Regions from separate parts of the Sporosarcina jeotgali genome, predicted to be linked through region 2. Evidence: riboswitches for the same ligand, from Rfam matches in the RefSeq annotation. Region 2 holds a riboswitch; the other holds the start of a gene.
The links. A riboswitch is a leader RNA that binds a small molecule or an ion and turns the genes downstream of it on or off. The one in region 2 is predicted to bind FMN.
Positions count from the first base shown of each region.

Region 1: another riboswitch for FMN. It lies ahead of ribD (bifunctional diaminohydroxyphosphoribosylaminopyrimidine deaminase/5-amino-6-(5-phosphoribosylamino)uracil reductase RibD); the one in region 2 lies ahead of PGH26_RS05540 (ECF transporter S component).

Region 1 is NZ_CP116341.1:3,103,172-3,111,067, reverse strand. Features, by position in the region: gene PGH26_RS15700 (bifunctional 3,4-dihydroxy-2-butanone-4-phosphate synthase/GTP cyclohydrolase II) at 1-163, opposite strand, end outside; gene ribE (riboflavin synthase) at 181-828, opposite strand; gene ribD (bifunctional diaminohydroxyphosphoribosylaminopyrimidine deaminase/5-amino-6-(5-phosphoribosylamino)uracil reductase RibD) at 809-1,924, opposite strand; FMN riboswitch at 2,047-2,193, opposite strand; gene PGH26_RS15685 (hypothetical protein) at 2,255-2,746, opposite strand; gene ytvA (YtvA family blue-light photoreceptor) at 2,822-3,592, opposite strand; gene PGH26_RS15675 (GNAT family N-acetyltransferase) at 3,673-4,422, opposite strand; gene PGH26_RS15670 (PadR family transcriptional regulator) at 4,607-4,948, shown strand; gene PGH26_RS15665 (DUF1129 family protein) at 4,935-5,618, shown strand; gene PGH26_RS15660 (hypothetical protein) at 5,691-5,846, shown strand; gene PGH26_RS15655 (rhodanese-like domain-containing protein) at 5,961-6,311, shown strand; gene PGH26_RS15650 (ATP-binding cassette domain-containing protein) at 6,722-7,264, shown strand; gene PGH26_RS15645 (ATP-binding cassette domain-containing protein) at 7,261-7,896, shown strand, end outside.
Region 2 is NZ_CP116341.1:1,172,987-1,180,882, forward strand. Features, by position in the region: gene PGH26_RS05520 (response regulator transcription factor) at 1-239, shown strand, start outside; gene PGH26_RS05525 (ATP-binding protein) at 236-1,999, shown strand; gene PGH26_RS05530 (sigma-70 family RNA polymerase sigma factor) at 2,058-2,609, shown strand; gene PGH26_RS05535 (hypothetical protein) at 2,587-3,789, shown strand; FMN riboswitch at 3,862-3,994, shown strand; gene PGH26_RS05540 (ECF transporter S component) at 4,190-4,771, shown strand; gene PGH26_RS05545 (ferredoxin) at 4,818-5,075, opposite strand; gene PGH26_RS05550 (YpbB family protein) at 5,183-6,229, shown strand; gene PGH26_RS05555 (RecQ family ATP-dependent DNA helicase) at 6,229-7,665, shown strand; gene PGH26_RS05560 (LysM peptidoglycan-binding domain-containing protein) at 7,745-7,896, shown strand, end outside.

The sequences.
Region 1 (7,896 bases), 1.3 Mb from region 2:
TGAGTCCGCGTCCTTTCGTTGCCATGAAATTGATCATCTCAGGGGTCGCGTGTTCTGCTAAGCAGATGAAGTCGCCTTCGTTTTCACGGTTTTCATCATCCACAACAATAATCGGTTTCCCGAGTTTTAAGTCTTGAATCGCTTCTTCGATCGTATCAAACATGAGCAAACACCCTTTCCTTATAAAAATCCATTTTGCTGTAAAAAGTCCTCGTTCAAAGTTCGTTTTTCGGAAGGAGTACGTCGCTGCAGCATGTTGAACATGTATTTTGCGAGCATGTCAAATTCCACATTGACACAGTCACCCGGCTTGCGCGCCGCGAGAACCGTTGTTTTTTGAGTATGCGGAATGAGTGAAATCGAAATGCTTTCATCAGTCACGTCAAAAATTGTTAAAGACGTACCGTCGAGTGCAATCGAGCCTTTCGGTAGCACGTAGTTCAATCCGCCAGGCGGGAGTGATAAATGCATGACAAGCGAATTCTCGATGTGCTGACACTTTTGGACAATCGCAGTTCCGTCGACATGACCGGAAACAAAATGACCGCCCAAACGACTATCCGCGCGAAGAGCGCGTTCCAAATTTACTGAAGTACCGGCTTTTGCGTTATGTAACGACGTCGTTCGAAACGTTTCAGGCATCACGTCTGCGGTAAACTGACCCGTTGTAAATGATGTCACGGTCAGACAAGTCCCGTTAACAGCAATACTGTCTCCTAAACGGACATCTTTCAGTATTTCTGCAGCTGCCACAGTAAGTTCCATCGAGTGACCTGATGAGCGGACTGTTCGTACAGTCCCAATTTCCTCAATGATTCCTGTGAACATTAGAATCACATCCTTTTGGTACAGCCGTTACCTTTAAATCTGGACCAAGCTGTTCCGTTTTTACGAAAATAAAATCTTTCGCGTCACTCATCAAGGCAGGATTTTCCCCGCCGATTGGTGTGAGAGAATCTGTACCGCCAAGTACTCTTGGAGCAATGTACGTAATGATCCGATCGACAGCATCCCCTTGTAAAAAAGAAGCATTTACAGAAGATCCTCCCTCTACAAGAAGGGTCATGATGCCACGCGCGCCAAGTTGATCTAGTACGTCAGACACTGCAATGGCAGGCTTCTCCATACGAAAAACTTCGACGTGATTATACGGCAAGAAACTCAATTCGCGTTCTTTTGAAGCGGCGCTGCCACAAAAAATCCAGGTAGGGGCGTCCGTGTTTTGAATAACCTGACTCGCAACAGGTGTAGATAAGTGTGTATCTAAAATAACTCGAATAGGGTGGAGTCCACCTTGGGGCAATCTGGTGGTAAGAAGGGGATTGTCGTGAAGAATCGTTTTACTTCCGGTTAAAATGGCATCATGGACATAGCGAAGACGATGGACGTCAAGTCGAGCTTGCTCGCTTGTCACCCATTTGCTGTGTCCTGAAAATGCTGCGATTTTACCGTCTAATGTCATAGCTGTTTTTAACGTTACATGAGGTTGTTTGGTTTGAATGAAATGAAAAAAAGGTTCATACAATTCGCGTGCTAAATCTGTACAGACTCCGATTTGTACTTCGACACCTGAATCTCGAAGCCGCTGGATTCCAGACCCTGCAACTAACGGATTCGGATCTAACGCTGAAACGTAGACACGAGAGATGCCTGCTTGCAAAATCGCTTCTGCGCATGGAGGTGTTTTTCCGGTATGCGAACATGGTTCAAGAGTGACGTACAAATCTGCACCAGCAGATTCTTTGCCTGCCATATCCAGAGCAACCCGCTCTGCATGACGTTCGCCAGCGCGCAAATGAGCCCCCATTCCGACAACCCTTCCCTGGTTCACAATTACAGAACCGACGGGTGGATTGGGTGAAGTTTGACCTGCTGCACCTCGTGCAAGTGAAAAAGCAATTTGCATATAGTGTTCAATTTCCAACGATAACAACACTCCTGAATCATAGATTCCTCATGTAACAAAAAAAGCCCCGCAACAGATGTGCGGGGCTGGGTAAGCATGACAAAATAAGCGTCAGTCAAAAGAAAAATTTGAAAAACGCACCATTCCTTCTCCCATCCAGACTTTAACTGTCGGCCTTGGAGTTTCACCAAATCCACCGTCTGCAAAATTGCATCCGGGTCACGGACTAAGAGCCATCAAAGCTCATCACCGCCGGTAGGGAATTTCACCCTGCCCCGAAGGAATATTATTCGATTGTCTCAAAGTCTAGCACAGCTATTAGTGAGCTTGCAACCTGCATGTTCATTTTTAAACGAGCAGGTCTTTCCATCCGCCTGATAAGAAATCTGCGGTTGCAAGTGTTCCCATACAGAGGACATATAGTGCAATGGGAAGCACTAAAGCCGTTACTAGCTGTTTCCGTGAAACGGTTATTTTTCTACTTTTAATCAAGTGATCTACAGCATAAAATAACAACGATGCAATGAGTCCATATCCTGAAAAAACGAACCCGAAGCTTGCGTGGAGCAATCCTGAAATAGGTAAATCTAATCGGTTAGATTTAACTTTTTTACTAATTAACACAGCTGATTTTTCACTGATTATTGAACACGTAATACCGTAAAAAAGTATAATTGAAGTACCGTAAAGCAAATAACCGGAAATACTCAGGAACACGGACTCGAAATATTGGGGCACTGACGTGATTGTTTTCCCGAAAGGAACAGGGATAAAGAAGCCGAGCAATATGAAAAAAAGTACTCCTGAACCAGAAGCAGCCAAGATTTTTCTTGATAACATCCAGAGTCTCCTTAAATCGAATGGAGATACTTATCAGCGGCAGATATTTCTGGAATTCATACTTCAATCTATTGTCTATTGGATTTTGGCAAGTGCTTGCTGAATACTTGAAAATGTTTGTAGTTGCTCATCAGATACGTTCGTTCCTGTTAATGACAGCGCTACTTTTGGAGAGATACCAGTGATATAGAGCTGGGCTCCCATGAGTCTTAACACATCTTGGACAGCTAACAAACTGGTTAGCGGGGACTCATGATTCCAATACAGTCCTGTTATGTCGATAATGACATGATCCACACCACTTTTTTGAACAAATTCACTAAGTTTTTGTGTCAATAAATTGAAACGCTGCGGACTCATTTCTCCGATAAGGGAGACGGCAGCAATATTGTCATGAATTGTCATGATTGGAAGCATCAGTTGTTCGATTTCTGATTCCTTGTTCGTTAATTCGGCACGCTGCCTGTATTCAACGGAGACATTGGTTTGGGTCCCGATGAAGAAAGAATGCCCTTCAATTTGGACGGGCGTCACCGAAAGGCGGTTCCAGAATAATGTCCCATCTTTTTTATAGTTTTTTAGTGTTATGGTAATTTCATTTTTTTTACGTATAGCATCGCGTAGTTGCTGAATTGCTAACTGATCAGTGCCCGGACCTTGAAGAAAACGACAATTTTGACCGATTGTTTCGCTTAATGGGTACCCCGTCATTGTTTCAAACGTCCGATTCGCATAAATAATCGGATTGTCCGGTTGGGAGGGGTCTGTAACTAGGGTTGCTACTCGACTGCCATCCAACATCGAAACTAATAGTTGAGTCTGTATAGATTGTGCAAGATCTTTCATTACTTTCACGTCCTGACCTATTTAGAATACTGTCTATCATTAGTTTAGCATGAGGCAGGCAATAGTTTCCAAAATGACAGTTACGCTTTTACCGTCTCGTATTGGTAGCCAGCAAACTTATAGTTTTGTCGCAAGTACATTTCTTTTGGTGTATCTTCACCGTCAGCGACGAGAATAACTAGTTTGTCAGGATACTGTTCCATCAGCCACCGCTGCAATTGACTCCCAATACCTTTATGTCTCATTTTTTCTAATACATGTAATCCGTCAATTTCGACAGTTTGTTCATTAACAATCAAATCTACAGAGCCTGCTAATTCATCGTCAAAGGCTGCGACGAGCTGCACAACATGAGGATCAAAGAAATTCTTCTTATGCTGCAGCCGTTTTTGAACTGCAAACTCTTTCCCGAATTGCTCATCAATTGTTTGCTGTAAGTGGAGGAAGTCTTCAAGATTGCTCTCAGTTACTGGTGACACTTGAATACCTGAAGATGGAGGAACGTCGGGAAAGTCTTTTGGATTTAGTACATATAATTCTAGAAAGCCAGTGTCATAATCATTCCTGTTCAAATAAGCGTTCACTTCTTTTGAAATAGGCTCATCCTGAGGGAATGTGAATTTCAAGTGATGTTGATCTCGTGCGGTATGATAGACTTTCAAAGCCTGTTCTGCTTTTTGAAACTCACGGATTGTAGGCATCCTTTTAAATGCAATATAATTACTGTCATAATAAAGCGGCATATCGGGCAGATGATAATGGATATATGTCTCAGAAGATGAGGCGACAATCCCAGCATTATAAATGTCTTCGAATGTGACCGGATTCATTGGTAATCCCTCCTTCTGCTATCCTAACATATAATGCAAGAATGCAATTTACTTTTCTGAACATTCCGGTTGACATATTAATTTGGCGGGAATACACTAACATTATTACTACTTTGCGTCACAAGGTAGCTATTTTTTCGAAATGCTACCTTGTATGGCAATATACTAAATGGAGAGTGGTCTCGTGTCAGTTAGAAGTGAACTGCTTAAGGGGATTCTAGATGGCTGTGTTCTTGCCATCATTGAAAACGAGACAGTGTATGGGTATGAGCTTTCCGCTAAACTGCAGAAAGTCGGACTTGATGATGTGAGTGAAGGCACTATTTATCCTGTTTTGCTGAGATTACAGAAGAATCATTGGATTTCAGGGGAAATGCGTGCATCCGAATCTGGACCAAGAAGGAAATATTATACGTTAACACCAGACGGCAAAGTGGCGTTGGAACTTATTCGCGCCGAATGGGGGAAACTCGCAGTACCGGTAACGACATTATTGAAAGGGGAGGTAAACCATGGTGACAACTAAAGAATTGATTCAGGAAAATAATGAAAAACGTGAACACTTGACTGAAGCAAACGAAAAGTACTATTCCAACATCCTCGTTTACATCCGTTCAAAGTTTCTCCTCTCTGAACGGGCAACGGAAGAGCTGCTTATGGAAATGCTTGAACATCTGTTAGAAGGTCAACAGGATGGAAAAAGCGCAGAAGAAATATTCGGTGGAGATCCAAGAGCATATGCAGATGAATTGATTGGACAGATGCCGAAAGAGAAAAAGAAAAACCAGGTGTTGTTTGGGATACAGTTAGCAATCAGTGTGTTAAGTTGGATGGTTCTCGCACGCGGTGCTGTTTTGGGCGTATTGTCATTTTTCCAACCAGTTGACGAACATCTCTATCTGGTTTCAACTGCCACTTTGCTAGCAGCAGTACTTTTAATAGTCGCAGTAGGCGTGATAGTGCTTATGAAAGTAGTAAACAAAACTGCATTTGAAAAGAAGAAAAGTACTTGGAAAGTTGCAATTGCCGGAGGGTTTTCCGGAATAGTGGTATTTGGTTTGTTTATGGGAATAGCATTTTTCTTTAAAGATAAAGGCCCCGTTATTGAATTACCTTGGGTAGCCTCTTTACTGGCAGGGTTCGTCCTATTACTTGTGAGTCAATGGATTGCCCGTAAAAATGATGGAGCTTCTTGATGGAAATGAAACCGAATAGACTTTCGATACGTAGTATAGATAGAAGTCTCGACGGATCGGGAGGTATACACTATGGATGAAAGCTATTTTGTTGGTTGGGGAACACTTATGTTGATCAATGCCGTATTAGCACAAGGGAAAAATCGATCGGGTCTTAACTGGTTCTTGCTTTCACTCTTGCTTGGACCAGTTGCGACTTTCTTTCTAGCATTATCCGAGAAAAAGTAAACCTATGTAAACGCAGATCCTCAGTATCTGCGTTTTTACATGGGCTAATTTATTGATTTTATATACCCGTACAGGTATATTTAAGAAAATAGAAAACAAGTGGAGGAGTTACCGATGAGTTGGATCATAATCCTATTAATTGCGGCAGTCTTTGTGTGGCGCATGAAACCTGCAAAAGGAATTCGGACGATGTCTGCGATTGAGGTAAAAGCATTAACGAAAGAGAAATCGAAGCAATTTATAGATGTTCGAACACTCGGCGAATACCAAAGCCGTCACGTAAAAGAATTTAAAAATATTCCCTTAAACGATCTAAGTAAGAGATTAGAAGAGCTGGACAAAAACAAAGAAACGTATGTGATTTGTCAAAGCGGGATGCGCAGTGCGCGTGCAGCTGGAATACTGAAAAGACAAGGATTCAGTGATGTGATCAATGTTAAAGGCGGAATGTCCGCCTGGCGGTAAAGGTAGTAATAAACCAGCTTAACTGATCCGTTTCACCGCGAACTTTCGGGAAATATCTTGTCGGAATATCCATTATTTCCGGGGAAATAATGGAGAATTGTCGGGAAATAGTGATTGGAATCACTTGCGAACAATTTAATCCTTGCTATAATGAATAGACTAACTGACAGAAAGGGCTGAGGGTGGCTGATGGATAACTAATTCCTAAATTCTCAAAACGAATGATTCGTTATGTAGAAAAACGGGATTGGTCTGTCCATTTATAATTGCCACTTTCAACCTTTGCTGAGTCGATACAACGATGCTCACCAATAGAGTTGAGGCTTTTTTGAGATGCTGACAGGACCGATCCTTCCGATTAATTTACGGAGGGATCTTTTTTATGTTCCCTTCCAACTGGAGGAATGCAGATGTTACGTGGAATAGTGAACAAGGTATCAGCTGGATATGGGGATGTTAGTATTTTTAACGGACTCAGCGCAGAAATTTCTTTAGGAGCAAGAATAGCAATAGTCGGGCCGAACGGGGCAGGGAAAACCACTCTTTTATCAATTCTGGCAGGTGAACGAGAACCTTCTTCTGGAGGAATTGATTGGATTGGTCGAACGCCATCCATTTCATATTACAAACAAGAGGCTGAAACAGTGGACGCCGTGGATTGGACGCAAGCCGGACTCCTTCAAAATCGCAGTCACTGGCATGTGCCGAAAGATGCACAATACGCTCATGCAAGCGGTGGGGAAAGAGTCAAAATGAGACTTACAGCTACGCTCGCTGAAAACCGTGAAGTCTTGCTGTTGGATGAACCGACCAATCATTTGGACGCTGAAAGTGTGGAGCGGCTCATAGAAACACTTAAGAACGTAAGGAAACAGTACTGTTTGTCTCCCATGACCGGTATTTCATCGACCGTCTCGCGGACTCCGTTTTCGAAATCGAAAACGGAGAATTGACAGTCTATGAAGGCAATTACACAGATTATCGCAAGCAGAAAGACCACGCGCGATTCGTTCAGCAAAAACATTATGAAGAGCAGCAGCAGTACATCGCCGAAATAGAAGGCCAAATTGAGCAGCTGGATACGTGGTCTGAGAAAGGGCATGCTGAGTCTGCGAAAAAAGGCGGCCGAGCCATGGGAGCTAAAGAATATTATCGAAAGAAAGTAAAGAAGCGGAATGTACAAATCCGTTCGAAACGAACTCGATTAGAAGCTGAACTGGAAAAAAGTCGAATAGAAGCACCTGAGGCAGAGACGTCAGTTTCGTTCGAACTGGAAGGGCTGCGTAAGAAAGGAAAGCGTGTACTTGAACTGAAAGATGCTGGCAAAGCTTTTAGTGATAGACAACTTTTTCATCACGCTGCATTTACAGTACAGTCAGGTGAACGACTTGCGCTGTTCGGACCAAATGGCTCCGGTAAAACGACACTGTTCCGTATGCTTTTAGGAGAGACTGATTTTGAAGGTGGGGTCTGGTTGTCTGAAGGGTTGACTGTCGGATACTTGCGTCAAACCGCATTCGATTTACCAGATGAGCAAACGATGGGCGAATATTTTTATTCACCTTCTTACGAGGAACAAGGGTTT
Region 2 (7,896 bases):
GTTTGACACCAAAAGAGTACGAACTGTTGTATTTCTTAGCAAAAGCACCGGATAAAGTATTTGACCGCGAGCAATTGTTAAAAGAAGTATGGCACTACGAATTTTTCGGCGACCTCAGAACGGTCGACACACATGTAAAACGCTTGAGGGAAAAATTGAACAGAGTCTCTGAACGGGCTGCTAAAATGATTGTGACCGTATGGGGTGTCGGTTATAAATTTGAGGTTCCATCAGAATGAATCGAATATGGAACTCAATCGTCGGGAAGCTATGGGCAACCATATTGCTTCTCGTTTCATTTGTCCTGTTTATTGTCACGGCACTGTTATTAGAGTTCTTTGATAATTTCCATACTCGGCAAGCAGAAGAAACGCTGGCACGAGAGGCTAAGACTGTCGGCAGTATTATCATCGATCACGAAAACGAATCGGCTATGAAGCTTGTCGTCAATGATATTCTGAACAACGGCACTCATGCAATGGTTGTCGGAGACAACGGTCAAGTTGCGTATTCATTCCATGATGGTATGTCAAATGCTCAATCGATTGAAGAAAAGATTTTAAGTGATAAATTATTCAGCAAACGAAATGATGAGAATGCCTCTAAACAAATGATTCTTCCTTCATTATCTGAAAAAGAAGTTTCAGAACGCTATATTGTATCATCCACTCCATTACCAAATGAAGGTAAAGGTTATGTTGTTTTATACCAAAGTTTTGAAGCCATTCACGATACGACTAAATGGACAACTCATATTGTATTGCTATCTGCATTTATCGCGTTCATATTGACAACATTTTTCGCTTTCTTCCTATCAACGCGTATCACAAGACCTTTACGTCAAATGAAAGAAGCGGCATTTGAATTATCTAAAGGGAATTTCGATGCTCGAATACCGGTGAAACAAAATGATGAAATTGGCCAGCTCTCTACAGCATTCAACCAAATGGGCCGCCAATTGAAATACAACGTGGAACTTATAAAACAGGATAAAGAACAATTATCGAGTATTTTAACGTCCATGACAGATGCGGTGATTACATTTAATCGGGATAACACGATCCTGCTAAGCAATCCGCAAGCTGAAAAAGTATTGCAGAAATGGTCATTTATCAATCAAGATTCAAAAGAATTGCTGCCACCGGAAATTATTCATATGTTGGAGCATGCTGTTATGTTCGCAGAAGAAGTAGATGCTGAATTAGAGCTTGGGAAACGATTTTTTGTTGTTAAAATCAGTCCGCTTTACAGTAAAAACAGCATCCGAGGCGCAGTAGCTGTTCTGCGGGACATGACTGAACAGCATCAGCTGGATAAATTGCGCTCAGACTTCATCGCGAATGTATCTCACGAACTAAGAACGCCAATCTCTATGCTTCAAGGGTATAGCGAGGCAATTTTAGATGGTGTTCCGGAGACTGTTGAAGAAAATCATGAAATGGTAAAGATCATTCATGACGAATCGCAACGGATGGGAAGACTTGTGACGGATTTGCTTGATCTTGCCCGCATGGAATCCGGACATATGCGCTTGTACAAATCAGAGATGGCAGTCGTACCTTTTTTGGAACGGATGCGAAACAAATTCATGCAAGTTGCGAAAGATGCTAAAGTCGATTTGGAAGTGGAGCCAAACGGGGCGGATACGTTGCATCTTCAAGCGGACGAAGATCGTATTGAACAGGTGTTCACCAATTTGATCGACAACGCAATTCGTCATACACCTGACGGAGGGCGTGTGAAACTTTCTGTTGAAAAATATCCGAAATCTGTTGCGATTTCTGTCATTGACACAGGGAGTGGAATACCTGAAGAAGACCTGCCATTCGTTTTTGAACGTTTTTACAAAGCTGATAAGGCTCGCACACGCGGTAAAAGCGGTACTGGGCTAGGTCTTGCCATCGCTAAGAATATTGCGGAGTCTCATGGCGGGAGTATTAGTGCTAAAAGAGGTGATATAGAAGGCACGATCTTCACTTGCGTCTTGCCTCTTCAGTAAATTACGTGTAACTAATAGGAAAGTTAGCCGTCAACTTATGTGAACGAGGAGGATGATTGTGGACGACTCCGTATTTCATCATTTATATGAAACGTATCATCATGATGTATTCAACTTCTTGACATACTTGACGAAGGACCGTCAGCTTGCAGAAGATTTGTCTCATGAAGTATATGTGAAAGCGATTCGTGCCTATTCCTCGTTCGAGGGACGGAGCAGCGAAAAAACATGGCTGTTTGCCATCGCCAAAAATGTATCCATCGATTACTTCCGAAAAAAGACCGTACGCAGTAAATATGACGCAACATTTTTTGACTGGGAAACAGATGAGATACAAGCGAAAGATAAGACACCAGAGCAGCAATCGATTGACAAAGAAGTGATGAAAGCGATTCTTGAAAATCTGGACACGTGTACAATCGATCAGCGTCTTGTCATCATTATGCGCTATTTTAATGACTTGTCGATTACAGATACAGCTGAAGTACTCGAATGGACAGAAGGGAAAGTGAAAACAACGCAGCATCGCGCTTTGAAAAGTTTAAGAAAAAAAGTGGCATTGGCAGAATTAGAGAGGGGGGAGCCAAGTGGATCACGAACGAAAAGATGATGATTTGGAGAAACTCCTGCACTCTATGCCAAAAATAGATGATACTCGTTCCAAGGACGAACTTCTGGAGCGGTTAAAAAACGACAAGCGGCTTACGGATATTTCAGTCACACCGGTACGGAAGAAAAGACGCATCGTTCCCGTTATAGCGGCTGTTGCGGCAATTATACTCGTTGCGATATTGATTCCTTCTTTCATGAACTCCATGAATCCAGGGAAACAATCAGCGGATCAGGCAATGCCGAAGAGTGATTCGAAGATAGCTCCTGCGGAGTCAATAGAAGAAGAGGGGGAGAACTTTGCGAGAGATGCTTCTTCAGAATCTGCCGCTTTAATGGGAGGGGCTTCGCAATATGCAGTGTTCCCTGCCGACTTGGATGGCGGTACTATAATGAATATCGGTTTGCAAGACGCACAAGCTGTCAGTATTCCTGTTTCTATACTTCTGACAAAAGAAGAATTAGAGTCTAAAGGGTTAACGGTCTCCTCAACAGATCTGGAGCTGTACAATGCATTTGCTGAGGAGTTGGATGAACAATCTTTAGGTTTTGAACCCATGCACCCCATAGATGCGACATTTACTGAAGATGGAGATCGATTGAGTGTTTTCCTGAATGACGAGCACGAATATGACCTTTCAGCTGCTAAACAAGAAGTGTTTCTGCATTCTCTCCAGCAAACGTTTCCTTCTTATCGCGAGATTAACATTTTAGATGCATCCGGGAACCCAGCAGAGTTTGACCAGGTTGGCCAGCTAGAGCCCATCCATATGCAAAGTGGTGAGTGGCACACGCCGTTTTACGTTTACCATCAGGAAAATGGCCAGGAGTTGCTTTCACCTGGCTTCATGCAGCAGGCGGGGTCGTTTGAAGAAGCCCTCCGTCTAATGCAGACGGCACCAAATGATTTGTTTGCTCCAACGATTCCTAAAAAGCTGAACCTCACTGTTAAGCTTAAGGATGGAATCGCAGAGGTAACATTCAGCGACACTGTCCAACTTGATTCGATGCCGATGAATGAAGCGAGTCAAATGATCGATGCGCTTTTGTTAACAGCTTCAAGTTTCAACGTTCAGTTAAAACTGGGTCATGTTGAACCGCTTGATTGGAATGGGTTGAATTTCAAAGAGACGCTGCCGCAGGCAATAGGTTCAAATCCGTTGCCATTCATTCATAAGTAAACCGCAGTCTGTAAACATACAAGTTTACAGACTGTTTATTTTTCTGTATACTAATGGTGTAACAAAATATTGATTCATCTTCGGGGCAGGGTGTAATTCCCGACCGGCGGAAATGGAAGCGAAAGCTTTTTAGCCCGCGAGCTTAACAGCAGATTCCAGTGAGATTCTGGAGCCGACAGTATAGTCTGGATGGGAGAAGGTGAAGGCGAAGCCGTCTTTTTGTCTGTTTGACAACGGCTTGTTTAAGTGCGAGCATTCTTTTGAATGCTGGTGTCTTATTTAAACGCGTCTACTCACTCCCTTTAGCATGTATTTGCTTTAGGGTTTTTTAGCGGGACAGACGAAAGATTAGGCAGAACCTTTCCTCTTTGTGAAGTGAATCGCAAAAGGAGAGAGTAGCATGAACAGCAAGAAATTACGGGTGATGATTTTAGTCGCAATTCTAGGCAGCATTTCAACAGTTCTTATGCAGTTTAACTTCCCGCTGCCTGCACTTCCAGGATTTCTAAAGATTGACTTCAGTGAAATTCCCGCAGTATTGGCGGTAATGACACTCGGACCGGTCGCAGGGATTCTTGTGGAGCTATTGAAGAATGTTCTACATTGGTTTTTATCAGGAAGTCCTACTGGGGTACCAGTTGGGGAAATCGCGAACTTTGTAACAGGCATCTTATTCATCATGCCGATTTATTTTATCTTCAACAAATTCCGTAACTCTCGCGGCTTAACTGCAGGGCTTATATCGGGTACAATTTCCATGGCGGTTGGCATGAGTCTCTTAAATTATTTAGTCTTCTTGCCAGCGTACACTTATTTCTTAAATGCACCGCCAGTAACAGGAGACGGACTTTACAAAATGATTGTCTTAGGAATCTTGCCGTTCAACCTTATTAAAGGTGCAATTCTAATGGCGATTTCACTGCTTTTGTTTAAGAGTATGCAAAATTGGATTTCTCAGCAGCATCGTAAATTATCAGTGTGAGAATAGAAAAAAAACAGGCTGTCCGCAAGTGCGGGCAGCCTGTTTTTTAGTCTTCATATTTAAGTGGATCGCCTTCGAATGGATCATCAGCAATTTTAATGGAGTCTGTGGGACATCCATCAAATGCATCTTCAAGGTCCTCCAGCAGTTCTTCTGGAACTTCAGTATTTCCCGTGTTATCATCGAGGATAACAAACGCAATTCCTTCATCATCATAATCATAAATATCAGGCGCTGCAGCTCCGCAAGCTCCACAAGCGATACATGTGTCCTGATCTACAATCGTAAACTTTCGAGTAGACATGTTCGTTCTCTCCTCTTTTCTTCGCACTAGCAACTAGGTACTTCATCCATTCTAAAACGGTTTTCTGCAGTTTTCAACCTTTAACCACTAGAAAGTAGGGATTCTTCGTGAAGTTGAGTTCAATAATTTTAAAGATCGCTGAAAAAATGGATGGGCAAAGGTCTTTAAATGCAAGTTTACATGTCTTGCGTGGAAAACGATCTGGGCAAACCCTTCAAGATGTAGATTATTTTTCAGTGAAACCGTACTTTTCAATTCTACCTAAACTGTCCGAATCCACTTTTACAGAAGCGATTACCTCCCTTCAGCGTTCGGAATTGATCAATGAAACAGAGGGGCTTGTCACTGTCACGGAAAAAGGAAGGCAACTAGCCAAAGAGTTACGGGAATATCACTTTGATGGCTGGCAATATCGAGGCCGGGAAGAAATCTTCTTTTTGCGATTGGTTTTACTCGTACAAACCCTATCCCAGTTACGAAACTCTCAAAATTCCTTTTATCCGATCACGAATGATCGGAAAATCCAGCAGTTTGTGAAAAAGGTATTACGAAGTCTGCAGGACACACGTCAAAATAGCGCGCGTTCATTCGCAGAGGAGCTGATACTTGCGGTGGAAATGACGGGAATATCCGACCTGCAAGCATCTTTGCTTACTCACCGTTTAACTGGTGCAGAAGCAACAGGATGGACGTGGGAACAGCTTGAGGAATGTACAAGGGAAGACGCCGATAGTTTACAACTGGAATTTCTAGAAGCGATTCATCGATTAATTACTGTGTCGGAATGTGAAAAAGCTGAAGAAACCCTGCCGATTTTAAATCAGCTTGCGGGTGGTATACGTATTGAATCGCCGCTGACAGATTCAACGGCCATTACAAAGAGGTTATTTGACCAGGGATTACCTATGGAAGAAATAGCATTAATTCGACGGTTGAAGGTAAATACAATAGAAGATCACATTACAGAAATTGCAACAAATGATGATAACTTTCCGATCTTAAGATTTGTAGATCAGGCGGATATAGAAGCGGTTCAGCAAGAAATTAAAAAGAATGATGTGAAAAGGCTGCGGGTATTAAAAGAAAAGTTTCCCCATTTATCCTATTTTCAACTGCGTCTCATTTTAAGTACAACGAAAGGAGAGCTCGTGTAATGGATCTTCATCATGAACTAAAAAAGCGATTCGGATTCGATGAATTCCGTCCAGGTCAAGAAGACGTCATTCGCTCTATATTGAAACGGAACGACACAATTGCCATATTGCCAACAGGCATGGGGAAGTCGTTATGCTACCAGCTGCCTGGTCAACTGCAGGATGGACTGGTGCTCATCGTTTCCCCTCTCGTTTCCTTAATGGAAGATCAAGTGGCCAGTATTCGAAAAAGAGGGGAAAAACGCGTTGCAGCAGTGAATTCATTTCTATCATCGGAACAAAGAAAATACTTATTCGATGAAATCCATACGATTAAATTCTTATTTGTTTCGCCTGAAATGATCAGCCGTCCGGATATGACGAATTTTCTAATGAGATTACCGATTTCAATTCTGGTGGTGGACGAAGCACATTGTATTTCTCAGTGGGGATTCGACTTCCGTCCTGACTATTTGCGATTGGGAGAGTTCATCCGCTTAGCGGGAAATCCCCCGGTTCTCGCATTAACTGCTACTGCTGATGCAAAAGTAGAAGCAGATATTATTCACTACTTACATATGTCTAACCCGAATGTAATCCGTCAATCATTAGACCGGCCGAACTTAACGTACACAGTTCAACAACTGGAAATGGAAGCCGATAAAACAACTTGGCTGAAACAACGATTGGCGACAACTAAGGGTCCTGGGATTATTTATGTTTCTTCGAGAAAGCGTGCTGAAGAGCTGACACATATACTTCAACAAGAAGGGATCTTAATTGCTTCTTACCACGCCGGAAAAGAAGCGGGAGACCGGAATATTATTCAACAGCAGTTTTTGACAGGGGAGTTGTCCTGGATCTGTGCAACGAATGCTTTCGGTATGGGCGTACACAAAGATGATATCCGTCAGGTTATTCATGACCAAATGTCTGCTTCTGCAGCGGCGTATGTTCAGGAAGCGGGCCGTGCGGGTAGAGATGGTAAACCCTCAAGTGCTGTCTTGTTATATGTAACGGATGATGAGCAGAAAGTTCGCTTCATTGTACAACGGGACCTGCCAGATGAGCCGCAAGTCCATCACTTTGTCTCCATGAGGGCATCTGGTGAGTCAGTGGAATCATCGGCAGAGCTTGCTGGTATTTCTGAAACGAGCTCAAGATTGATTCAATATTACCTGGAAACACTTTCGGTTGATGATGTTCTTAAAACGTTCACAAAGTTAAAGTACGACAAAGAAGAGAAGTTAAGAGAAATGATTGCCTATGTCCACGCAAAAACCTGTTTACGTGCACAATTACTCTCTTATTTTGATGAAATTTCGCAGGAACAGCACGATTCATGCTGTTCCGTATGCGGTACAGCTCAGGATAGCTGGCTTTTAAGTAACGAGAGCAGCGGGAATCGGAGAAGACTTCTGCAATGGGAGGAGAGAATTCGACTATTGCTTTGTTAGGAGACCGGATTGCCGTTTACTTTTACGACAAAATTCGTCATAATAAAGATATAGTAATAGGGGATAGGAGAATGCCACTATGACAAAAAGTGACTATAACTCAGAATTCGAAGATAATAGAAAAGAGATTGATTTAGATGACGATACTAAAGAGGATCTTCCCTCTCGTGTAAAACTGCGTCAGAATAAAAATGGGACACCTAAGCGTAAAAAGAAAGAATCGCGCAAAGG